DNA from 4 places in the Paenibacillus sp. FSL M7-0656 genome. Region 3 is predicted to be linked to each of the others. Evidence: riboswitches for the same ligand, from Rfam matches in the RefSeq annotation. Region 3 holds a riboswitch; each other region holds the start of a gene.
The links. Region 3 has a riboswitch for cyclic di-AMP ahead of MHI01_RS01110 (3D domain-containing protein). Riboswitches for the same ligand answer to the same signal wherever they lie in the genome.
Positions count from the first base shown of each region.

Region 1 (3,140 bases), 3.8 Mb from region 3:
TCAAGTCGGTGCCAAAAAGATGGAACGCATCCTCTCTACCTATGTGAAGAAGTACCGCTTCAAACATCCCACTTCGGCTGATTTTCAGAAAATTGTGGAACAAGTGACCCGCACTTCCTGGTCTGATTATTTTGATCAATACGTCTATAGTAACGGGATGGCTGACTTTGCTGTAGAGAAGATTCGTGTTACGCCCGTACAGAAAGACGGTCAAACATTGTACGAGTCATCCGTGACGATCGCAAAAAAAGGGAGTGATTACAATGCCGTTCCTGTTCGCATTGCTTTTGAAGACGGGCATATCCTCACCAAGCAATGGAATGGCAAAGAAGATCGCATCACGTATAAATTAACTCACACATCCCCCGTATCCTGGGCCATGACCGATCCCCTGTACTCGATCGTGCTGGAGAACCGCCATATGAACAATTTCCTGAAATCCGGACTGGATGAGCAGACGAAGTCCCGCTGGAGCATGAGTGTAACCAAACTAATAGAAGCCATATTCGGAGGTCTGTCATGGTGAGGTGGAAACGGTGAAAGCGAAAATACGTGAAGGCTGGTTTCTCGTCCGTCAGCATATGTTCATTGCCGCACTCTTATTTCTCTATCAACTCATTTGGGGATATTTCTTCTATCGAATGGTACAATCGGCCGTCATCCCACTGCTCCTTCGCTATCCAGATGCTGATGCCGGTGAGCTGAGTACACTTTTGTTCAAAATGGAAAGTCAACTTAACCTGTCTACCCATCCGGAGGTTCATCGTTATCTATGGATTCTCGGGGGCATGTTGCTGGTTCGCATGTTGATCAGCCCCCTCATTCAGGCAGGACTGCTCTACTCACTTCAGCACTTTAATTCTACAGAAGAGCGTATCCCCTTTGTCCGCGGAATCAAAAATCTGTGGAAACCGATGCTACTGCTCCACACCATACGTACATTATTGATACTTCTGCCCGCCTACTGGCTCATTCCGAAGCTTTACTCAATTCTGATGGACGGATTTCATTCCCTCCAATTACTTTTGCCTGGTATACCTTATGTTGCTGCCTGGATTGTATATGGTTGGATCATCCACCATGTCATACTCTACATGCAGTTCGGTGTTTCGGCACCAGAAGGAGAAGGCGGGGCTCACGGTACCCTCAAAGCCCTCTGGATTGCACTGCGTCATCTCATCGCCGTAATCGGCATTGCACTCCTGCTGGGCGGAGTACACCTGCTCGTCTTTGGGGCATTCACTACAGCCTCATGGTTATTAACGGGACTTACCGGACTTATACTACAACAGACGTATCCACTTGCCAGGTGTCTATTGAGTCTGTGGAAAATATGCAGCCATTTCCGATTATGGCAGTCCAAAATATCCAAAGGTGAGAGCAGATAGTTTAAAAATTGTTACCATCACATGTTAAACTCATGGCCTAATATGTACTTATAAATAGGCAAACCTCAACCTTTCCCCGTCAAAGGTCGAGGTTTTTTTTGCTAAATTTGTTGCTAAACGTTGCCAAAGCCGTACTCCTCTGTTACAATAATCGCAGTGAGTTTTTAGTAACAACTTTGTAATATTTACATTCATATTTGTAACTACTTAAAATTAAATCGTCATTTCTTGATTTCGCAGGTGCATAACTAGCATAGCCAAATTCCTGGCACCTGGGAAGCGGGGGAACCAGTTATGGGTGAATTGATCTTGCTACAGAGGGATCATAGGGGACCTTCAACCGAATCCTTAAGCTAACCTCGCAGGCGTTGGAAGGGGAATATCTCTTGTTCAAGAAGAAATTAACCGCAGCTGTACTTAGCATCACATTCGCTTTATCGCTTGGTGCAGGTAGCGCATTCGCAGATTCAAAGATGGACAAAGTAATTGATTCAGCAATGGGAACTACATATCAAAGTGGAGGAACAACGCTCAACGGCTTTGACTGCTCCGGATTTACACGGTATGTATTCGACAAGTTGGGTATTGATTTGGCACGCCAATCCAGTTCCCAATTCGACATGGGCGATTCCGTATCCCGCATGGAAATGAGAGCTGGCGATCTGGTGTTCTTTAATACAACAGGTAAAGGCGTATCTCATGTAGGAATCTTTGTAGGGGATGGAAAGTTCGCACACTCCTCTTCATCCAAAGGTGTTACGATCAGTGCATTGAGTGAAAACTATTGGGCCAATCGTTATGTTGGCGCGAAACGGATTATGAGCACGGACGCATATGAATCACTGGCCCTTGACTAGGGACAAGCTGAGCAACATGATGCTGTAACCATTAACCATACTGGAACGAAGCAAGAAGCATAACAGAACCGCCCGGTACATTCTCCGCAGGAATGTATCCGGCGGTTTTTTTGTGCTTCAATCCTTATTCATGTTGCAAGTTACTCGGGGTATATCCTGCGACATCAACAGGTTCATTTTGCGTTCGTTCGTCCGTGCCCTTATGATGTTTTTACCCATCCCGTTATAATATAAACGAAATTACCGGAACTTTTGTTTCATTTTTTTTCTTGGGAAGGAAGACTTGCTAAATGAACATCTCTTTTGTAGAGTGGACAAAGAGTTCTGTTTCAAGGAAAGGAGCATGCAGGTGTATGAAGGAAACCCCTGTGACGTTTCACGTTGTACCCATGCGAGAAGAACATGCGGAGCTTATCTGCAGTTGGCAGTATGATCCGCCTTACAATATCTACAGCTGGCTCCCCTGGGAGCAGATGAAGGCTCTGGAAGTGGAATTCGGAGATGCACAGCTGCGGCAGGAGCAATATGCGATCGTCCTGGATCAGAACGATCGTATATGTGGGTTTGCTCAATACTTCCCACTTCAAGGGGTAACCCGGATTGGCCTTGGCATGCATCCAGAGCTGTGTGGTCAGGGTCAAGGGACAGCTTTTGTCACTGCCATTGTACAGGAAGCTATTCGCCGAAATCCCACGAATGAGATTGATCTGGAAGTACTCACTTGGAATGCTCGTGCCATTCAAGTCTATCTGAAGAGTGGATTTGTCACCCAGGATACATACGAACGACAGACCCCAAGCGGCTTGAAGCCCTTTCACTGTATGGTTTATGAAGGGCCTCGCGGTTAGAATCCATTGCAAAACAACCAAATTTGCCCCTTGTTATGTGATTAGTT
Region 1 covers NZ_JBBOOT010000001.1:4,096,872-4,100,011, forward strand. The annotation lists gene MHI01_RS18165 (M1 family metallopeptidase) at 1-526, shown strand, start outside; gene MHI01_RS18170 (hypothetical protein) at 537-1,388, shown strand; cyclic di-AMP (ydaO/yuaA leader) riboswitch at 1,634-1,771, shown strand; gene MHI01_RS18175 (C40 family peptidase) at 1,775-2,245, shown strand; gene MHI01_RS18180 (GNAT family N-acetyltransferase) at 2,599-3,093, shown strand.
Region 1: linked by a shared signal. The riboswitch ahead of MHI01_RS18175 (C40 family peptidase) and the one ahead of MHI01_RS01110 (3D domain-containing protein) in region 3 are both predicted to bind cyclic di-AMP.

Region 2 (3,140 bases), 3.9 Mb from region 3:
CCGATGAAGAATTTCGATATCAAAACACTTTCTAAAAGAGCTATTTTCCATGATACAGTAATCTGCTTTAATGGGGAGTATATGTAGATCGACATAATTTTGTAAATGCAAGCAGGCAGAATGAGCACAATTAGCAATATATAGATCAGAATATCCGTATATCTTCTATATATTGTAGTTGTGAAGAAACAAACGTAATGATGTAATACACAGATTACCCAAAATGTTTTATGTATGAGTCATTAAATTATTGAATTTTACAAAGTGGATTTTGAAAAAGAAGATAGTCGTTATTTCGACATGAAGGGAGATACAGACATGATGCTGTTCGACACACATACACATCTGGATGCACCACAATTCGACGAGGACCGCGAGGAAATGATTCAGCGTGCTGTGGATGCAGGAGTTGGTCGCATGATCAACATTGGCTTTAACCGGGAGACAATTCCAACCACAATGAAACTCGCTGAAACATATGACTTTATATATGCAGCTGTAGGGTGGCATCCCGTAGATGCGATCACAATGCAGGAGGGCGATTTGGAGTGGATTGCATCTTTATGCAAGCATGAAAAAGTGGTTGCGATCGGTGAGATTGGATTGGATTATCACTGGGATACTTCACCAAAAGAAATACAGCATCGCGTATTACGACAACAAATTGCTTTGGCGCGTGAAGTGAACATGCCAATTGTCATCCATAATCGGGATGCGCATGAGGATATCATAAGAATTTTGCGTGAAGAGAAGGCGAGTGAAGTTGGTGGTGTGATGCACTCGTTCTCGGGCAGCTGGGAAACAGCAAAAAGTTGCCTCGATATGGGCTTCCATCTCTCCTTCGGAGGACCGATCACATTCAAAAATGCAAAGCAACCCAAAGAGGTGCTGGAGAAGGTTCCTATGGACCGGTTTTTCATTGAAACAGATGCTCCATATTTGACACCGCACCCTTATCGTGGGAAGCGAAATGAGACAGCGCATGTACGTCTGGTTGCAGAGGCAGCTGCGGAAATTAAAGGCATTTCGGTGGAGGAAATTGCTGCAATAACAACCAAAAATGCCATGGAACGATTTGGGATTCGTTAAAAAAACGAGCAAATGAGGTGAAAAAGGCAGGTAAGCGGAGGTAATTTGCCCTTTGATCCAAATAAATCAAGAATATTACAATATTTTAACCAAATATTCAGAAAAACGTACTTGATCAACGCTTTACAACATGCATCAAAACAGGATATCATCTTTTCAGTGAATTGTTGTGCGGAAAATTGGACAGATGTTCGGGGGATGAACAAAGGGACACTTTCCGATGAAACAACATTACTTTCATGAATCAGTCTCGCTGAGTCTCCGTTAACGGAGAGCGGGGGAACCAATAGGGCTTAAACATCGGTGTATTTGGCCGATGCGCAACGTTCGCTGACCCAAAAGCAGCGAAGGGAACTGCGAAGCCGTATTTGATTTCTTCTTTGGGTCTCGGGGTGAATTCAAGGGCGTCCGCCATGAGCGGGTGACCCAAGATAGGGCGGCTCTCTTTCGCCCGAACCCGACAGCTAACCTCGCAAGCGGAAAAAGAGAGGCAACCTCGTGCATGAATTTCCGATATTCAAAATCATTCGGAAGCCACGAAAGAGTTCCTCTTACACTCTTTCTTTGGCTTTTTTGTTTTTGAATAAAAGAAATATTGTCATCATACGGTAGGTATTCAGGAGGATGACATCATGTTGCGAAGATTGATTCATGGTGCAGAACCGGATTATGTTGGTCCAATCTGTGTTCTGTAGAAAATTTGGTATAGTCACGTCAAAGACATCATGCATTACTTTAGACGGCGAGGCTATGAAGGAGGACGGAGAAGTGGGCACATTCCAACCAGAAGAGACCCATGAGTCACGATCATCCAGTAAGTCTTTCGCGTTGCGGTGGAAGCATGAGAACATGCGTCAAATGGCATTGATCGCGATTTTCTCAATTGCGCTTACAATCATGATCTTGTTAGTCGTTTACGGTCAGGCCGGGAAACAAATTTCACTGGTTATTGATGGCAAAGCTCAGGTGGTAGAGACTCGTACAGGAATGCTTCAGGAAATGCTGGAGGAGCAGTCGATCACAGTCAGCCCTCACGATAAGGTATCCATGTCCATGAATGGGGCGTTAACAGATGGAGACCGAATCGTTATTGAGCGGGCCGTTCCAGTTAACATTACGGCAGACGGAGACACCAAGACTCTGTATACAACCGATTCATCGGTAGAAGATGCAATTCAAAAATCAGGTATTCAAGTTGAAAGTAATGATAAAGTGTATCCGGCGCTTGGAACTGCTATCAAAGCGGAGATGAAGATTCGTGTAGTGCGCGTAACAAAGCGTACAGTGGATGTAGAGCAACCGATCGCTTACAAAGTCATTAAAACGGCTGACCCTAGCTTGTACAAAGGTGATAACCGTGTCGTTGTGAACGGCAAAGAAGGCACAATTGTACAGCATATCGAAAAGGTATTTCAGGATGGAGAATTGGTCTCCAAAAAAATGGTCGGCAAATCTGTCGCTAATAATCGTGTAGATAAAGTGATCGCTGTCGGCACCAAAGCAAAACCGGTCGTGAAGGAACCTGAGATTCAGACCGTATCGGCTCAAACATCAACAACCAAAAAGGCTACAACAACGAACTCGAAGAAAACATCTGCCTCGGGCAGCAAAGTAATTACCGTATCCGGAACTTCTTTTAAATACTCCAAAGTACTTAAAAATGTATCCATGACTGCCTACTCTTCCGAAGAGCCTGGCATTGGAACTAAAACAGCTTCCGGTACTCGTGTAACGGAAGGACGCACCATTGCGGTTGATCCCAAAGTCATTCCAATTGGCTGGTGGGTATATATCGAAGGTCTGGGATTCCGTCGTGCGGAAGATACAGGCGGTGCCATTAAAGGCAACAAAATTGATGTGTATTATGACAGTGTGAAGCATGCCCTGAATTTTGGACGTAAGAAAGGCAAGACGGTCTACGTGATCGGTCCGGTGAAGCCGGAAGCGAACTAAAATCGTTTTACTTTGAAATGGGAATGCTATAAAATAGTTGCATGAATGATTCATGCGGAATATGCGGCGGAGGAGTCTGAATTCAGTCTCCCCCGCCG
Region 2 covers NZ_JBBOOT010000001.1:4,173,800-4,176,939, reverse strand. The annotation lists gene MHI01_RS18560 (TatD family hydrolase) at 319-1,089, shown strand; cyclic di-AMP (ydaO/yuaA leader) riboswitch at 1,331-1,584, shown strand; gene MHI01_RS18555 (3D domain-containing protein) at 1,858-3,042, shown strand.
Region 2: linked by a shared signal. The riboswitch ahead of MHI01_RS18555 (3D domain-containing protein) and the one ahead of MHI01_RS01110 (3D domain-containing protein) in region 3 are both predicted to bind cyclic di-AMP.

Region 3 (3,140 bases):
AACGTCATTTTGGAAAAGGAGGCCGTTATTATGCGCGTACGCCTCATTATGCTGATGGTTATCGTTATTTTTCTCGGGGGATCTCATGCTCCAGTTTCATCGCAGGATGTTTCAAGCCCGCCAAGTGAATCCGTATCAGGTTCGGATTCTGCGGAAGAAGAACAACTGACATTGGGACAATTACGTCAAAAATATGCCGATACGTTCAAAACCAATGGTCCTTCAACCAAGAAGGTTGCACTGACTTTTGATGATGTACCTGATCCACGATTTACTCCACAAGTACTGGATGTATTGAAGAAATACAATGTCAGAGCTACATTCTTCATCGTGGGTAGTCGTGCTGAGAAACATCCGGATCTAGTGAAACGCATTGTTAAGGAAGGGCATATGGTTGGTAATCACAGCTACAATCATCCTGAATTCAGTAAGCTGTCGATGAATGCCTTTCGCAAACAAATTTTACATACCGGGGATATTATTCGACGTTTGGCGGGTTATACGCCCAAGATGATTCGGCCACCTTATGGAGACATTAATGAAGAACAGCTGAGATGGGCGGCCAAACAACACTATAGCATTGTGAACTGGAACGTAGACTCCCTGGACTGGAAAGGCCTTTCAAAGGAACAGGTGAAAAATAACATCCTGTCTGCCGTGAAACCTGGCTCCATCGTTCTGCAACATGCTGGAGGCGGTGTAGGATCAAACCTGAACGGCACGATTGAGGCTTTGCCTGAAATCATTGAGGAACTACGTAATCGGGGATATGAACTGGTCACCTTGGACGAAATGTTGGGATTGCCAAAGGCCAAAGATTAAGATGAACGTGATAGAAAATAAATGAGAATATTAAAAGGGTGCTGTTCAATCGCAAATTTAGCGACTGGCAGACACCCTGTTTGAATTCATTTTAAATGTTATTTTCTCTCTACTTCAGAATGTACAGCTCGATATCCTGAAAACCAAATGAGCTTACAGACTGTTTGCTACCCGGGATAAAGATATCAATCCGGTGACCCTTGATTGCACCGCCCACATCCCGCGCTGTGGCTACAAAAGCTTGTTTTGGCAATCCTGGATGGCTGTGACCAGTTACCAGTACTTTAGTTCCAAGTGGAATCACACTTGGATCAACTGCAATCGTACCCAGTTCAAGGTCATTCCCGAAATAATCGACTGCACCCCAGCCTCCATTTTCAGACGGATCTGCAGAGTATGCCGTTGCTTTTACGTTCACAGCTTTGCTGTAATCGAATGTTTTACCCCAGGCTTGAACCACTTTGTTATCTGCGTTAACGTCCAAGCTCGCTGTAGTAACAGTCTTCGCTTGGGTCTTGCTCTCCGTTGCCGCAGCGGCTGCAACATTGTTTGCCTTACCGGGAATCGTAATTTTCAAACCACCATAAATGTTGTAAGCCGAAATGTCGTTGTTTGCTTTAACCAACGTGTTGAGTGCTACTCCATATTGTTTTGATAAGGTGTAGAAGGTATCCCCTTCTTTGGCCACATGAACTGAATCGGCGTGAGCCGGAACGGCTTGAATGAGCATTGCTGTTGTCATTAATGCTACTGCTGTTTTGGCTATACGTTTCTTGTTAATCATGGTCTTCCTCCCTCATTGTGCCTGCGAAGTTAGTTGTCGGATTCGGATGAGGAGCCCACCCTATAGGTTATTCGTTACATTTGAAACGTTATGTACCCAATTCACCCCAAGCAGTGTGCTGTAGATCTTCCCCCTGCACAATCTGCATCGTTACATCCCCCGCACTCCCTGTCCGGAAGTTTCGGCAGAGTTCAATATATCACAATTTTGTAACCTGAACTTGTAGTAATTCTTACCAAATGGTTTTTAGCATGTAAGCATTTTTAAGAATACTGGTTAATTCAGAAAGTTTGGTTGACCCGATTCCTTTACATTTGGTAACAGAATAGTTACTTTTCCGAATCCATACGTCATTATTATCCATAAAAATAGCGTTACCGACTCGAAGTCAGTAACGCTATTTGATCACATCGTTTAGAGTACTTTCGCAAGAAAATCACGTGTACGTGAATTTTTGGGTGCTCCAAACACCTCATCAGGTGTTCCCTCTTCCACAATAACCCCGCCATCCATGAACAGGATTCGGTCTCCCACTTCACGTGCAAAACCCATCTCATGGGTTACGATGACCATCGTCATTCCGCCTTCTGCAAGACGTTTCATGACATCCAGCACTTCACCGACCATCTCAGGGTCCAGTGCCGACGTAGGCTCGTCAAACAGCATCACATGCGGCTGCATGGCCAATGCTCTAGCAATGGCGATCCGCTGTTTCTGTCCACCAGACAGCTGATTCGGGAATGTATCTTTTTTATCGTACAAGCCCACGGTGTTAAGCAGATCAGAGGCAATTTTCTCCGCTTCCTGAGTGGATTGTTTCTTCACTTTAATCGGAGCAATCGTGATGTTTTGCTGTACCGTTTTGTGTGGGAACAGGTTGAAGTGCTGGAACACCATGCCCATTTTCTCACGAGTTGCGTTAATGTTATGCTTGGGGTCCGTGATTGACACGCCTTCAAAATCAATCTCTCCTGAGGTAGGCTGTTCCAGCAGATTCAGACAACGTAAGAAAGTACTTTTACCTGAACCGGAAGGACCGATGACCACGACAACCTCACCTTTGCCAATCGTCACGTTAATGCCCTTAAGCACATCGTTATTTCCATAAGATTTGTGTAATTGTCTAACGTCTATCACTTGCACTCAACTTCCTTTCCAGTCGTCCCAGCAGCTTGGACAAAATGAACGTCATTACAAAGTAGATGGCTGCTGCAATCAAAAATGGACTCAACCCTTGGTACGTAATGTTCTTGACTACACTTGCCTGATACATAATATCCACCATACCGATAACGGAGATAATGGAGGATTCTTTGATGATAGTTATGAATTCATTACCGATCGCTGGTAATACAGCTTTGAAGGCTTGTGGCAATATGATATAACGCATCGCGGCGCCTCTTCCCATACCTAATGAACGCGCTGCCTCCAACTGACCACGATCCACACCTTGGATACCTGCACGGAAAATCTCCGCCAGATAGGCACCACTATTAATGGAAAGCGTGATGATACCTGCCTGAAGGGCAGTGAA
Region 3 covers NZ_JBBOOT010000001.1:266,314-269,453, reverse strand. The annotation lists gene MHI01_RS01115 (polysaccharide deacetylase family protein) at 31-822, shown strand; gene MHI01_RS01110 (3D domain-containing protein) at 932-1,606, opposite strand; cyclic di-AMP (ydaO/yuaA leader) riboswitch at 1,609-1,803, opposite strand; gene MHI01_RS01105 (amino acid ABC transporter ATP-binding protein) at 2,021-2,743, opposite strand; gene MHI01_RS01100 (ABC transporter substrate-binding protein/permease) at 2,730-3,140, opposite strand, start outside.

Region 4 (3,140 bases), 1.6 Mb from region 3:
ACAATAAACGTTCCGTATGGCTGATGGAAGACATTTGCTGTACGTGCAGCTAAGCACTAACCTCTTGAATACTCATCACTAAAGTTAGTGTTATATCAAAAAATGCAAAAAAAGACTCCTTAAGCGTTAGCTTAAGGAGTCTTTTTTTTAGATGCGGTCGAGAGGACTCGAACCTCCACGGGGGTTAGCCCACACGGACCTGAACCGTGCGCGTCTGCCAATTCCGCCACGACCGCATATTGTATCTCCGTCATCCATATCGGCGACAAGAAATAATATATCATGCGTAATCTATCATGTCAACACTGAAAATAATAACAATAAAGCCCGAATCAGACGTCCATGTCGATTCGGGCTTTACCTTTAACTGCTGCTAATAGTTTGGTTCATTAAAACGGAAGCATACTACAAATTACAGCTTGGAAGGCCAGTTGCCATACCATGCATAACCGCCTCTTCTTTCTTTATCAATATCACTTAATTTGTATTTAACTACCCCGTCACGACCAATGAAGATTGGTTTATCCGTTCCGATCTCATAGAAGCGTGCCCAAATTGGTGCAGCTTTGGAATCAGCGATAATTTTACTATCTCCATTAGCTCTTTCATACTTGTAACCCGTTATTTTCACTTTGTTAAACCAAGCCTCCGCTCCTTTAATGGATGCGGTAATTTTAGCGTTAGCAGGTCTGGTTTTCAAAAATTTAACAATCGTTACACTCTCTCCAGCTGTCAACGATGGCACTTCGTAGATTCTTGCGCTCGCTGGTTTAAGAGAGCTGGAATCATGTTGTTGTCCCCATGCTGTCAGCTTACCACCTGAAACGACCTGTGTATTCAGAATCGCCTCCACACCTTTGGCAACTGAATTTTTACTGCGGTTAGCAAGTGTGCTGTCGATAAATGAGAAATCACCTTTTCGTGCTGCTACTTCATCCAGCATGATCATTACATTAATCATGGCATCATCATTGTAAGTGATGTGCTTGTGGTATCCGGAGCTTTGGTAAACTTGTGGCCACCCGCCGTTTGAATACTGCATGTTGATCAAAAAGTTAATTCCTTTGATTGCAGCTGTGGAGTAACGCGGATCATTCGTCTTTTTAAATTCCTTCGCCAATCTTCTAATTTCTGAGTATGTAGCCTTGTTGTCTATCGTGGACTTTGCCCACTCTCCACTTGTCTGTTTATAATCTTTTCTCCAACCTCCATCCGGCAGCTGGTTCTTCAAAATATCAGAAATACTCGCTGTAGTACCCGACGCATCTGCAGCAGATACCGTCCCTACAGGGAGAACTGCCATTCCAACTACTGAGAACACCATCGTACATGCCAGGACAAAAGTAATTATTTTCTTCGCTTTCAAATGTAACACTCTCCTATGTTCGTTTTTATAAATCTTCCACTTCTACTTTACGTATGATATACGCCCCAAACCTCCTTTATTTGTATTTATCGCATAATAAAATCAATTTTCATCCAATATGTGGATTGGATAATCAGATAATATGCAAAAAATCGATTTTTGTCAATATATGCAACTTAATGAATATAATCTCTCTAATTCTACATAACGGGATAGTTCTTTTAACTCATGACAAACCTATTTATTTATCCAAATTCGTCTTAAACGAACCAATAATGACGTTTTTGTCATGAATGATACCCAAACTTGATCCCTTCTTTCATATAAAAACCTTAATTCCGCTAACATTGAGGTATTACGAAGGGTTTTAAATGGGTTTGACAATTACGCATTTATGCAATATAGTTTCAAATAGTTACAAAAACTTAATTATTCATTGCCGAGTTTCATGTTTGAAAACGGGGGAACCAATTTGGGTGAATTATTCTTATACATAGGAAATATAGGGAACCTTCTACCGAACCCTTAGCTAACTCCGTAGGCATCGAAGGGAGAACATTGATTTTGAAAAAACTGATTATCTCCATTTTTGGAGCAGCTGTATTATTTACATCCGGGGCAACAAGCACAGAGGCAAGCAGTATCAACTCCGTAGTGAACAACATGACAGGTATTCCTTACAAATGGGGTGGCACAACTGTAGCCGGCTTCGACTGTTCTGGTTTTATGAGATATCTTTTCAACAAATACAGCATTGAATTACCACGTACTTCGCAGCAGCAAGCCAAAGCAGGTACTCCCGTATCCAAGAGCAATGTTCGGACAGGTGATCTGGTGTTCTTTAATACAACAGGCAAAGGCATTTCACATACAGGTGTATATATCGGCGGCGGACAATTCGCTCATGCCTCCAGCAGTAAAGGTGTAAGCATCACGAAGTTATCGAATCCATACTTCAATGATCGTTATGTAACAGCACGTCGGGTAACTGGACAGTTTATGTATGATAAAATGTTAGGTAAAATGTGATTCACATACAAAAAGGCATCGGTTATTAACCGGATGCCTTTTTTGCACTTAAAAATGTATGTTGCATTGCTTACTAATGCAGCGCCTTCTGCACTCGCATCGCACCCTGAGACAGGGCATGTCCTCCACCAACAGCTCCAGCCACGGCTACGGTCTCCATAATCTCCTGATCTGTTGCGCCCTTAGCACGGGCTTCTTCTACATGGTAGAAGGTACATACCTCATTGTTGGCGAATAATCCAATGCCAAGCGCAATTAGCTGTTTTGTCTTCGCATCAATCACACCAGGTTGGAAACATTCTCCGGTAAACTCATGATACGACTTCACCACACCTGGCAGCACATCGCTTAATGCTCCAATCTGATCCTTGTAGGCATGAACTTTATCATTCATCAATGTCATGGCTTGTAGCACACCCTCTCGGCTATAGTTACAGATCTTCCTCACTGTACCTATCTTCTCTCCCGAGTGAGCCAATTATGCCAAGAAATCATGGTAATTCCAAACATTTAAAGCTCATGGCCCTGCCATAATTATCAGCTGTTACTCACTAAGTGGACTCTGGCGCGGCTCGCTGAACAGCTGATAGCTGTAACCTCGGTCCAGCTTAACGACACGTCGATTCTGACGACGGATAAGTACCTGCTCGCCATCCCAGGCAACCACAATCCCTTTCACGTCGTTCGATTCCAGCTCGTCCCGTACGACTCTAACTTTCTCACCTGACAGACGCAGGGCGTCCAA
Region 4 covers NZ_JBBOOT010000001.1:1,904,608-1,907,747, forward strand. The annotation lists gene MHI01_RS08145 (carbohydrate-binding protein) at 1-7, shown strand, start outside; tRNA gene MHI01_RS08150 (tRNA-Leu) at 153-236, opposite strand; gene pelA (pectate lyase) at 413-1,366, opposite strand; cyclic di-AMP (ydaO/yuaA leader) riboswitch at 1,794-1,925, shown strand; gene MHI01_RS08160 (C40 family peptidase) at 1,931-2,395, shown strand; gene MHI01_RS08165 (carboxymuconolactone decarboxylase family protein) at 2,469-2,798, opposite strand; gene MHI01_RS08170 (hypothetical protein) at 2,940-3,140, opposite strand, start outside.
Region 4: linked by a shared signal. The riboswitch ahead of MHI01_RS08160 (C40 family peptidase) and the one ahead of MHI01_RS01110 (3D domain-containing protein) in region 3 are both predicted to bind cyclic di-AMP.